3 regions of the Hydrogenophaga sp. T66 genome follow, and region 3 is predicted to be linked to each of the others. Evidence: predicted binding sites of a transcription regulator. Region 3 holds the regulator's gene; each other region holds the start of a gene.
The links. Region 3 encodes FNR, which switches genes on or off when oxygen is low (the NO sensors DNR and NnrR bind a similar motif). Its sites were predicted from a motif close to TTGATNNNNATCAA; they were not measured.
Positions count from the first base shown of each region.

Region 1: a site for FNR is predicted at 1,668-1,681, ahead of AC2D80_RS09925 (hemerythrin domain-containing protein). Genes of this name have one in related genera too.
Region 2: a site for FNR is predicted at 1,899-1,912, ahead of AC2D80_RS11915 (TraR/DksA family transcriptional regulator). Genes of this name have one in related genera too.

Region 1 covers NZ_JBXVVX010000002.1:201,281-204,548, reverse strand. The annotation lists gene AC2D80_RS09930 (class I adenylate-forming enzyme family protein) at 1-1,119, shown strand, start outside; gene AC2D80_RS09925 (hemerythrin domain-containing protein) at 1,132-1,632, opposite strand; gene AC2D80_RS09920 (DUF805 domain-containing protein) at 1,791-2,123, shown strand; gene argH (argininosuccinate lyase) at 2,130-3,268, opposite strand, start outside.
Region 2 covers NZ_JBXVVX010000002.1:622,088-625,355, reverse strand. The annotation lists gene AC2D80_RS11925 (fumarylacetoacetate hydrolase family protein) at 1-981, shown strand, start outside; gene AC2D80_RS11920 (VOC family protein) at 1,003-1,464, opposite strand; gene AC2D80_RS11915 (TraR/DksA family transcriptional regulator) at 1,496-1,849, opposite strand; gene AC2D80_RS11910 (enoyl-CoA hydratase/isomerase family protein) at 1,980-2,822, shown strand; gene AC2D80_RS11905 (PhaM family polyhydroxyalkanoate granule multifunctional regulatory protein) at 2,853-3,268, shown strand, end outside.
Region 3 covers NZ_JBXVVX010000001.1:1,141,055-1,144,322, reverse strand. The annotation lists gene hemN (oxygen-independent coproporphyrinogen III oxidase) at 1-1,138, opposite strand, end outside; gene fnr (fumarate/nitrate reduction transcriptional regulator Fnr) at 1,272-1,991, shown strand; gene AC2D80_RS05360 (hypothetical protein) at 1,969-2,226, opposite strand; gene AC2D80_RS05355 (nitrogen fixation protein FixH) at 2,228-2,524, opposite strand; gene ccoG (cytochrome c oxidase accessory protein CcoG) at 2,545-3,268, opposite strand, start outside.

The sequences.
Region 1 (3,268 bases), on a different contig from region 3:
AGCGGCGACGGCCTGCCGGCCATCGAAGAGCGCGCGGGCGACGACACCGCCTGGCTCTTCTACACGAGCGGCACCACCGGCCGGCCCAAGGGCGTGATGATCACGCACCGCAACCTCCTGACGATGGCCACCGGCTACTTCGTCGATGTGGACCCGGTGGGGCCGGGCGATGCGATCGTGTATGCCGCGCCCATGTCCCACGGAGCCGGCCTTTACGCGCTGCCGCACCTGCTGGCCGGCGCGCGCCACGTCGTGCCCGCGTCCGGTGGTTTCGACGCCGCCGAGCTGTGGACGCTCGGTCGTGCGGTGGGGCCGCTGTCGCTGTTTGCCGCGCCCACCATCGTCAAGCGCCTGGTCGACGAGGCCGAGGCCCAGGGGCTGGGGCCCACCGACGCGGCGCGCGCGTTCAAGACGATCGTCTACGGCGGCGCGCCGATGTATGCCGCCGACATCCGTCGCGCGCTGCGCGTCATGGGGCCGCGCTTTGTGCAGATCTACGGCCAGGGCGAAAGCCCGATGACGGGCACCGTGCTGAGCCGCGCCCACCTGGCCGACACGGCGCATCCGCGCCACGAGGCGCGCTTGGCGTCGGTGGGCGTGGCGCAAACGCCGGTGCGCATCCGCGTGGCGGGTCCGCAGGGCGAATCGCTGCCGGCTGGCGAGATCGGCGAGGTGTTGATCCGCGGCGACACCGTCATGGCCGGCTACTGGCGCCACCCCGAGGCCAGCGCCGCCGCCCTGCGCGACGGCTGGCTGTGGACCGGCGACATGGGCACGCTCGACGGTGACGGCTTCCTCACGTTGAAAGACCGCAGCAAGGACTTGATCATCAGCGGCGGCAGCAACATCTACCCGCGCGAGGTGGAGGAGGTCTTGCTCATGGCCCCCGGCGTGGCCGAGGTGGCGGTGGTCGGCGCGCCCGACCCGGCGTGGGGCGAGGCGGTGGTGGCTTTCGTGGTGCCGGCGCCGGGCATCACCCCCGATCCGGCGGCGCTGGATGCCTTTTGCCTCGACCACATCGCGCGGTTCAAGCGGCCCAAGCGCTATGTGATGGTCGACGCCCTGCCCAAGAACCACTACGGCAAGGTGCTCAAGACGGCGCTGCGCGAGCGCGTCTGAGCCTCCCGCGGCTCAGGCGCAGCCCGCGCTGCCACAGCCGCTGCGCGCGACCGGCGGGATGGCGCCCGGCGTGCGCAGGGTCTCGGTGCGTGTGTCGAAACCGACCTCGCGCAGGTGCTGGGCCAGACCGGCGTCCATCGTGGCCGCGTGCTGCGGGAACCATTCGGCCAGCGCGTCCACCAGCCGGCCGATGATGTCCGTGTCGCCGCGGGCCGCGTGATCTGCCACCGCGCGCAGGGTCTCCAGGATCGTGGCGTGGTGGCTGGCGTGGCAGTTGTCCGGCGCGAAGCCGGTGGCCACCATCCAGCGCTCTTCCTGCGCGAAGTGATCGACGGTGTGGTCGAGGAAGGCGTGGTACAGCGGCAGCTGCTCATCGGGCGCAGCGAGCCGCAGCGCATTGAGCTGCGCCACGAATTCGGCGTGCGTGTCGTCCATGCGCGCGTCGCCGGTGTGCAGGGCGGGGGTCCAGTCCAGGGCCTGGGCCATGGTGTCGGGGGCGGTGTCGGTGGTCATGGCGGGGAATCTACGGTCTGGCGGGCGGCGCGCCCTTGATCGCCGTCAAGCCACGCTGCCGGCATACCCCCCGGCTGGTCGACGGCCCGCCTGCGTAGGGTGGCGTGCACGCGGCGGCGGGGTGCCGCCGCGATCATCGCCACACCACGAGGGATCTCATGGGCTTCACCGACGCCGTCGCTTCCTGTTTCCGTCAGTACGCCACTTTCAGCGGCCGCGCCCGCCGCAGCGAGTACTGGTGGTGGTACTTGTTTCTGATCATCGCCACGGTGGTGACTGTCTTGATCAGCGACGTGCTGTACGCCGTGTTTGCCGTGGCGGTGATGCTGCCGGCGCTCGCCGTCACCGCCCGCCGCCTGCACGACATCGGCCGCAGCGGCTGGTGGCAGCTGATCGCGCTGGTGCCTCTGGTCGGCTGGGTGGTGCTGATCTGGTGGCTGGTTCAGCCCGGCGATGCCGCGGGCAACCGCTTCGGCGAGTCGGCCGCCTGAGCGGGCTCAGCCCAGGCGGGCGCGGTGGCGCGCGATCTGGGCGCGCACCTGCGCCGGCGCCGTTCCACCCAGCGTGTTGCGGGCCTCCAGCGAACCGCGCAGGCTCAACACCGGGTAGACGTCTTTCTCGATGCTCGGGTGGAACCCCTGCAGCACCGCCAGCGGCAGGTCGGACAGGTCGCACTGGTGAGAGGCCGCGGCCTTGACCGCGTGAGCCACGATTTCGTGCGCGTCCCGGAAGGGCAGGCCCTTCTTCACCAGGTAGTCCGCCAGATCCGTTGCGGTGGCGAAGCCCTTGTTGGCCGCCGCTTCCATGGCCGCGGCGTTGACGGTGATGCCGCCTTCCTTTTGTCCCGTGGCCGGATTCAGCTGACCACCGACCATCTCCGCGAAGATGCGCAGCGTGTCCTTGAGGGTGTCCACCGTGTCGAACAGCGGCTCTTTGTCTTCCTGGTTGTCTTTGTTGTAGGCCAGCGGCTGGCCTTTCATCAGCGTGATCAGCCCCATCAGGTGACCCACCACCCGGCCGGTCTTGCCGCGGGCGAGTTCGGGCACGTCGGGATTCTTCTTCTGCGGCATGATCGACGAGCCGGTGGTGAAGCGGTCGGCGATTTTCACGAAGCCGAAGTTCTGGCTCATCCACAGGATCAGCTCTTCGCTCAGGCGGCTGACGTGGACCATGCACAGCGACGCGGCGGCGGTGAATTCGATGGCGAAGTCCCGGTCGCTCACGCCGTCGAGGCTGTTCTGGCAGACCTGAGGCTCGCCGCGCTCGTCCACCATGCCCAGCGTGCGCGCCACGCGCTCTCGGTCAAGCGGGTAGGTGGTGCCGGCCAGGGCGGCGCTGCCCAGCGGCAGGCGGTTGGTGCGGCGGCGCACGTCGGCAAAGCGTTCGGCGTCGCGCGCAAACATTTCCACGTAGGCCAGCAGGTGGTGGGCAAAGCTCACCGGCTGCGCGACCTGCAGGTGGGTGAAGCCCGGCAGGATGACATCCACGTTCTTCTCGGCCACGTCCACGAGCGCGCGCTGCAGGTCGGTCAGCAGGCCGCCGATGAGATCGATCTCGCCGCGCAACCACAGGCGCACGTCGGTGGCGACTTGGTCGTTGCGGCTGCGGCCGGTGTGCAGCCGCTTGCCCGCGTCGC
Region 2 (3,268 bases), on a different contig from region 3:
CGCGACGGCCAGCTGGTGGTCGTCTCGCGCGACCTGAGCACGGCCCATTATGCGACCGGCATCGCCCACAAGATGCAGCAGGCGCTGGACGACTGGAACTTCATCGCCCCGCAGTTGCAGGACCTCTACCAGACCCTGAACCACGGCAAGGCGCGCCACGCTTTTCCCTTCGACCCCGCGCTGTGCATGGCGCCCCTGCCGCGCGCCTACCAGTGGGCCGACGGCTCGGCCTACATCAACCACGTGGAGCTGGTGCGCGCGGCGCGCCAGAGCGAGGTTCCGGCCAGCTTCTACACCGACCCGCTGATGTACCAGGGGGGCAGCGACGACTTCATCGGGCCGTGCGACGACGTGGTCTGCCCCAGTGAAGCCTTCGGCATCGACTTCGAGGCCGAAATCGCCGTGGTCACCGGCGACGTGCCCATGGGCGCCACGCCCGACCAGGCGCTGGACGGCATCCGCCTGCTGATGCTGGCCAATGACGTGTCCCTGCGGCACCTGATCCCGGCCGAACTGGCCAAGGGTTTCGGCTTTTTCCAGAGCAAGCCCGCCACCGCGTTCAGCCCGGTCGCCGTCACGCCCGACGAGCTCGGTGATGCGTGGCAGGGCGGCCGCGTGCATCTCACGCTGCAGAGCACCTGGAACGGCCGCAAGGTGGGTCTGTGCGATGCCGGGCCCGAAATGACCTTCCACTTCGGCCAGTTGATCGCCCACATCGCCAAGACCCGCAACGTGCGCGCCGGCTCCATCGTCGGCAGCGGCACGGTCAGCAACAAGGCGGTGGAGGTCAACGGCCGCAAGGAATGGCCCAAGGGCTACAGCTGCATCGCCGAAAAGCGGGCGATCGAGACCATCCTCGACGGTCAGCCGTCCACCGACTTCATGAAGTTCGGCGACACCATCCGCATCGAGATGAAGGGCCGCGACGGCCAGAGCGTCTTCGGCGCCATCGACCAGAAGATCGCGCCGCTGGCGGCCTGACCGGGCAGGCCGGGCCGGCGCTCAGGAGGCGTAGACCGCGTCCAGCGACGCGAAGCCCTTGACCTCGATCGGGTTGCCGAAGGGGTCGCAGAAGAACATGGTCCATTGCTCGCCGGGCTGCCCGGCGAAGCGCACTTGCGGCGGGAGGATGAACTCCACCCCCGCGGACTGCAGCCGCCCAGCCAGCGCCTGCCAGGCCGGCAGCAGAAGCACCAGCCCGAAGTGCGGCATGGGCACGAGGTGATCCCCCACCCGGCCGGTGCGCGTGGTCACCCATGGCTGGCCGAGATGCAGCGAAATCTGGTGGCTGAAGAAGTCGAAATCCACCCAGGTCTCGGTGCTGCGCCCTTCGGCGCAGCCCAGCACGCCGCCGTAAAAGCGGCGGGCCTCGTCGAGATCGGTGACGTGGAACGCGAAATGGAACAGGCTGCGCGCGCGCAGGGGGGCGTCGGCAGCCGCAGCGGGCGTGGCGGCAGGGGTCATCCCCGGAGCATAGCCCCGCGCGGCCCGAAGCTCACTCGGTCGCGGCCTGGCAAGTCACGCAGCGCAGCGCTGTGGGCTGGGCGTGCAGCCGCGCGGTCGGTATCGACGCACCGCACTGCACGCACAGGCCATAGCTGCCGTCCGCGATGCGCTGCAGGGCGGCGCCGATCGCGTTGAGCTCGGCGGCTTCCCGTTCCTCCAGGGCCACGCCGAGGTCGAACTCCTCGTCGGCTTTGGCCCAGTCGTCGCTGGCCGTCGCGCGGGCGTCGGCCGCGGCTTCGGCGCGCCCGCGGGTGCCGCCGCGCTGCTGACGAATCCGCTCGATGAGCTCACGGCGCTGGGTGTGGAGCTGGGCGCTGAAGGTGTCGGAAATGGTGGCGTTCATGGGGTCTCCTGCAATGCCTGGATGCTGGACCTCACGCCCGGCCTGCGGCTTGATGCAGGTCAAGCACAATCCTCGGCGACAACCGGTAACACCCCAGCCCGGATACCTCGATTCCCACCAGGAGACCCGCATGACCGCCCCCGTCGACTACAGCCGCTATCAGACCCTGGAGATCACCCGCCGCGGACCGCTGGTGGGCGGTGTGCCCAGTGTGCTGGACATCCGCATGCGCGCCGATGGCCCGGGCGGCAACGGCAAGCTGCCCACCGCCGGCCACGAGGGGCACTGGGAACTCAGCGAGATCTGGCGCGATGTCGGCCGCGACGACAGCGTGCGCGCGGCCGTGCTGCGTGGCAGCGGCATGGGTTTTTCTGGCGGCGGCGACCTCGCGCTGGTGCAGGACATGGCCACGGACTTCGAGGTGCGCACCCGCGTGTGGAAGGAGGCCCGCGACCTCGTCTACAACGTGATCAACTGCGACAAACCCATCGTCAGCGCCTTGCACGGCCCGGCGGTGGGCGCTGGCCTCGTGGCGGGGCTGCTGGCCGACATCTCGATCGCCGCGCGCAGCGCCAAGATCGTGGACGGGCACACCCGGCTGGGCGTGGCCGCCGGTGACCACGCGGCGATCGTCTGGCCTTTGTTGTGTGGCATGGCCAAGGCCAAGTACTACCTGATGCTGTGCGACGCCGTCAGCGGCGAGGAAGCCGAGCGCATCGGGCTGGTGTCACTGGTGGTGGACGATGAGCAGCTCCTGTCCAAAGCCTACGAAGTGGCCGACCGCCTGGCCAGCGGCAGCGCCACCGCCATCCGCTGGACGAAGTACTCGCTCAACAACTGGCTGCGCCAGGCCGGCCCCGCGTTTGACACCTCGCTGGCCCTCGAATTCATGGGCTTTGCCGGGCCCGATGTGCGCGAAGGTGTGGCATCCTTGCGCGAGCGGCGCGCGCCGCGTTACGGGGTCGACGGCTGATCCCGGCCGTGCGCCCGGGAGACAGCGGCCATGAGCGACACATCCACGGGCGGTTTCGGCAAATTTGTGCCGGGCTTTGATTTCCTGCAGAACCTGGCCACGCAGGCCGCCGGCGGCATCGCGCAAGGCCTCGGCCAGAACATCCCGCAGCTGCCCAACCTGAGCCACTGGGTCGCGCCGACCTTCAATGTGGAGGAGCTCGAGAAACGCATCGAGGAGCTCAAGGCGGTGCATTTCTGGCTCGACCAGAACACCAAGGCCCTGAGCGCCACGATCCAGGCGCTGGAGGTCCAGAAGATGACCCTGGCCACGCTCAAGACCATGAACTTCAGCATGGGCGATGTGGCCAACGCGCTCAAGCTCAAGGCCGCCGACAGCCTGTCCGCCTTCACCCCACCGTCGCCGCCGGCGCCCGAACCCGCTGCGGCCACGCCCGTGGCGGCCCC
Region 3 (3,268 bases):
TCAGCGACATGATCACGGAGCGGCGCAACAGATCGTCGCGCGTGAGCGCGAGACCGCGCACGATCGGCAGGCGACCCTGGTCGAGCAGATCGCGGTAGTCGTCGAGCGACTTCGCGTTCTGGCTGTAGGTGGCCCCGATGCGCCCGATCGCCGACACGCCGAGCGCGATGAGATCGCAATCGGGCTGGGTGCTGTAGCCCTGGAAGTTGCGGTGCAGCCGGCCCTGGCGTTTGGCCACGGCCAGCGCGTCGGTGGGCAGGGCGAAATGGTCCATGCCCACGTAGACATAACCCGCATCGCCCAGCGCGTCGAGTGACTGGCTGAGCATGGCGAGCTTGTCGCCCGGGCTGGGCAACTCGGCGGCGACGATGCGCCGCTGGGGCTTGAAGCGCGACGGCAGGTGGGCGTAGGCGTACAGGGCCACCCGGTCGGGCCGCAAGCGGTTGATCTGCTCCAGCGTGCGGGCGAAGCTCTCGGGCGTCTGCAGCGGCAGGCCGTAGATGAGATCGACGTTGACCGATTCGAAGCCGATGTGGCGGGCGTCCTGCACCAGGGCAAACACCTGCTCGGGCGGCTGAATGCGGTGGACCGCCTTTTGCACCGCCGGATCGAAGTCCTGCACGCCGAAGCTCAGGCGGTTGAAGCCCAGCCGATGCAGCGCCTGCAGGCGCTCGGTCGTGACCGTGCGCGGGTCGACCTCGACCGAGTACTCGCCGCCCGGCACGAACGCAAAGTGCCGCTTGAGCATGTGCATCAGGTCTTCGAGCTCGCCGTCGCTGAGGAAGGTGGGCGTACCGCCGCCCAGGTGCAACTGAGAGACCGACTGACCCGCGCCGAGGTGCTGCACCTGCAGCTCGACCTCGCGCGACAGGTAGCGCAGGTACTCCGCGGCGCGCTCATGGTGCTTGGTGATCACCTTGTTGCACGCGCAGTAGTAACACACCGACTCGCAGAAGGGGATGTGCACGTAGATCGACAGCGGCAGCGACATCGAACCCGCGCGGCGCTGCTCCAGCGCCTGCACGTAATCGCGCTCGCCAAAGGCTTCGACAAAACGGTCGGCGGTGGGGTAGGACGTGTAGCGCGGTCCGGGGACATCAAAACGCTGCAGCAGGTCGTCGGGAATGGCGTGGCTCAAGGCTTTCTCCGGTGTGGCTGCCACTGTGACGCAGCCACTGACGCGCTCCCTTGACGCGGATCAAGTCATGGGCATTTGACGCCGCCCCCACCGGTGGGGGTATCCTCGGGGGTGGAACATCTGTCTGCCGACCATGGACGCCCACGCCATCAAAGTCGCCTGCTCGAGTTGCAACCTGCGCGAGCTGTGCCTGCCCATGGGGCTCAACCCCGATGAAATGACCAAGCTCGACCGCGTGGTCTCCACGCGCAAGCGCGTCAAGCGCGGTTCATCGCTGTTCAACGCGGGCGACCCGTTCACCTCGCTGTATGCCGTGCGTTCGGGGTTCTTCAAGACGACCATCACCACGCCGGACGGCCGCGACCAGGTCACCGGCTTTCAGATGACGGGCGAAATCATTGGCCTGGACGGCATCGTCCACGACCGCCACTCCTGCGACGCGATTGCGCTGGAGGACGCCGAGGTCTGCGTGATGCCCTTCGATCAGGTGGAGCAACTCTCGCGCGAGTTCACCACGCTGCAGCACCACGTCCACAAGATCATGAGCCGGGAAATCGTGCGCGACCACAGCGTGATGCTGCTGTTGGGCAGCATGCGTGCCGAAGAGCGGCTGGCCGCGTTCCTGCTCAATCTCGTGCAGCGCCTGCACGCGCGCGGCTTTTCGCAGTCCGAGTTCAACCTGCGCATGACGCGCGAGGAAATCGGCAGCTACCTGGGCATGAAGCTCGAAACCGTGAGCCGCACGTTCTCGAAGTTTGTCGAGGACGGGATCATCGAAGTCAAGCAGCGCTACGTGCACATCAAGGACACCGAAGCGCTCAAGCGCATCGTCAATCCGCAGACCTGCGCGTGAGGGGTTCGTCCGGCGCGGGCGTGTTCATCAGCAGCGCCGTCAGGCCACAGGCCACCAGACACAAGCCCCAGAAGACGAAGAAGGCCAGGGTGTAAACCGCCTGCGCCGACAACGGAAGCGGCTCACCGCCCCAGTGCAGCTCGCCGGGATCGACGAGGGCGAACACCACCATCTCCAGCAGGCCCGCCACCAGAAAGGCCGGCCAGCCAATGCCCATCCACAGCCGGGCATTCACCTCACCGCTCCGCCGGCACCACGGGCGACGCTGCGTGGTTGCGCGCCTGGTGGGCCGGCTGCAGGCGCAGCAGGGCCGCCTCGCGCTCGCCGGGCGGCAGGCGGCGTGCAGCCTCCAGCTCCGCCGAGTAAGCCGCCTTGTCCAACACCGGATCGGCGTGCTTCACCGCGATCACGCCGGTGGCGATGCAGGCCACCACCACGGCGGCCGGCCCCCCGACCACCAGCCACATCGCTTTCACGCGCCACCAGGGTTCGGCTGGGGCGATGGCGGGGGTCAGGGCGTTGGTGTTGCTCATGGATGGCTCCTGAAAGCCGCTCAACGCGGCACGATGAAAGTCGAGGCTTCGCGCACGCTCAGGCGTTCGTCGCCATCGGCGCGGATGTCAAACGAGATGGGGTGCGAGCCAGTGGCGGCCACACCGGGCGGGATCTGCACGCGCACGGCGGTTGAGCGCAACTCGGTGGGCAACACCTCGACCGGCGTGGCCGGATCGATGGCGATCCCCGGCAGACCCTCGACGCTCACCCGCAGGCGCTGCGTCTGTTCGGTCGCGTTCATGATCTGCAGCCGGTAGACGTTTTCAATGCGCCCGGCCCCGACCTCGCGCGCCAGGGCGCCGCGGTCGCGGATGACGTCCACCTTCAGCGGCGTGCGCAGCCACAGGCTGGCGAACACCGCCACGGTGATGGCCAGCAGGATGCCGCCATACACCAGCACCCGCGGGCGCAGCGCCCGGCGCAGCATCTGCGATCGGGTCCAGCCCTGGGCCACACCGTTCTGCGTGGCGTAGCGCACCAGACCGCGCGGGTAGCCAACCTTGTCCATGACTTCGTTGCAGACGTCGATGCAGGCGCCGCAGCCGATGCATTCGTACTGCAGCCCGTTGCGGATGTCGATGCCGGTGGGGCAAACCTGCACGCACAGGGTGCAGTCCACGCAACTGCCAAGACCCAGCGCCGCCGGATCGGCCCTCTTGCTGCGGGCGCCCCGCGGCTCGCCACGCGCGGCGTCGTAGGTCACGATCATCGTGTCCTTGTCG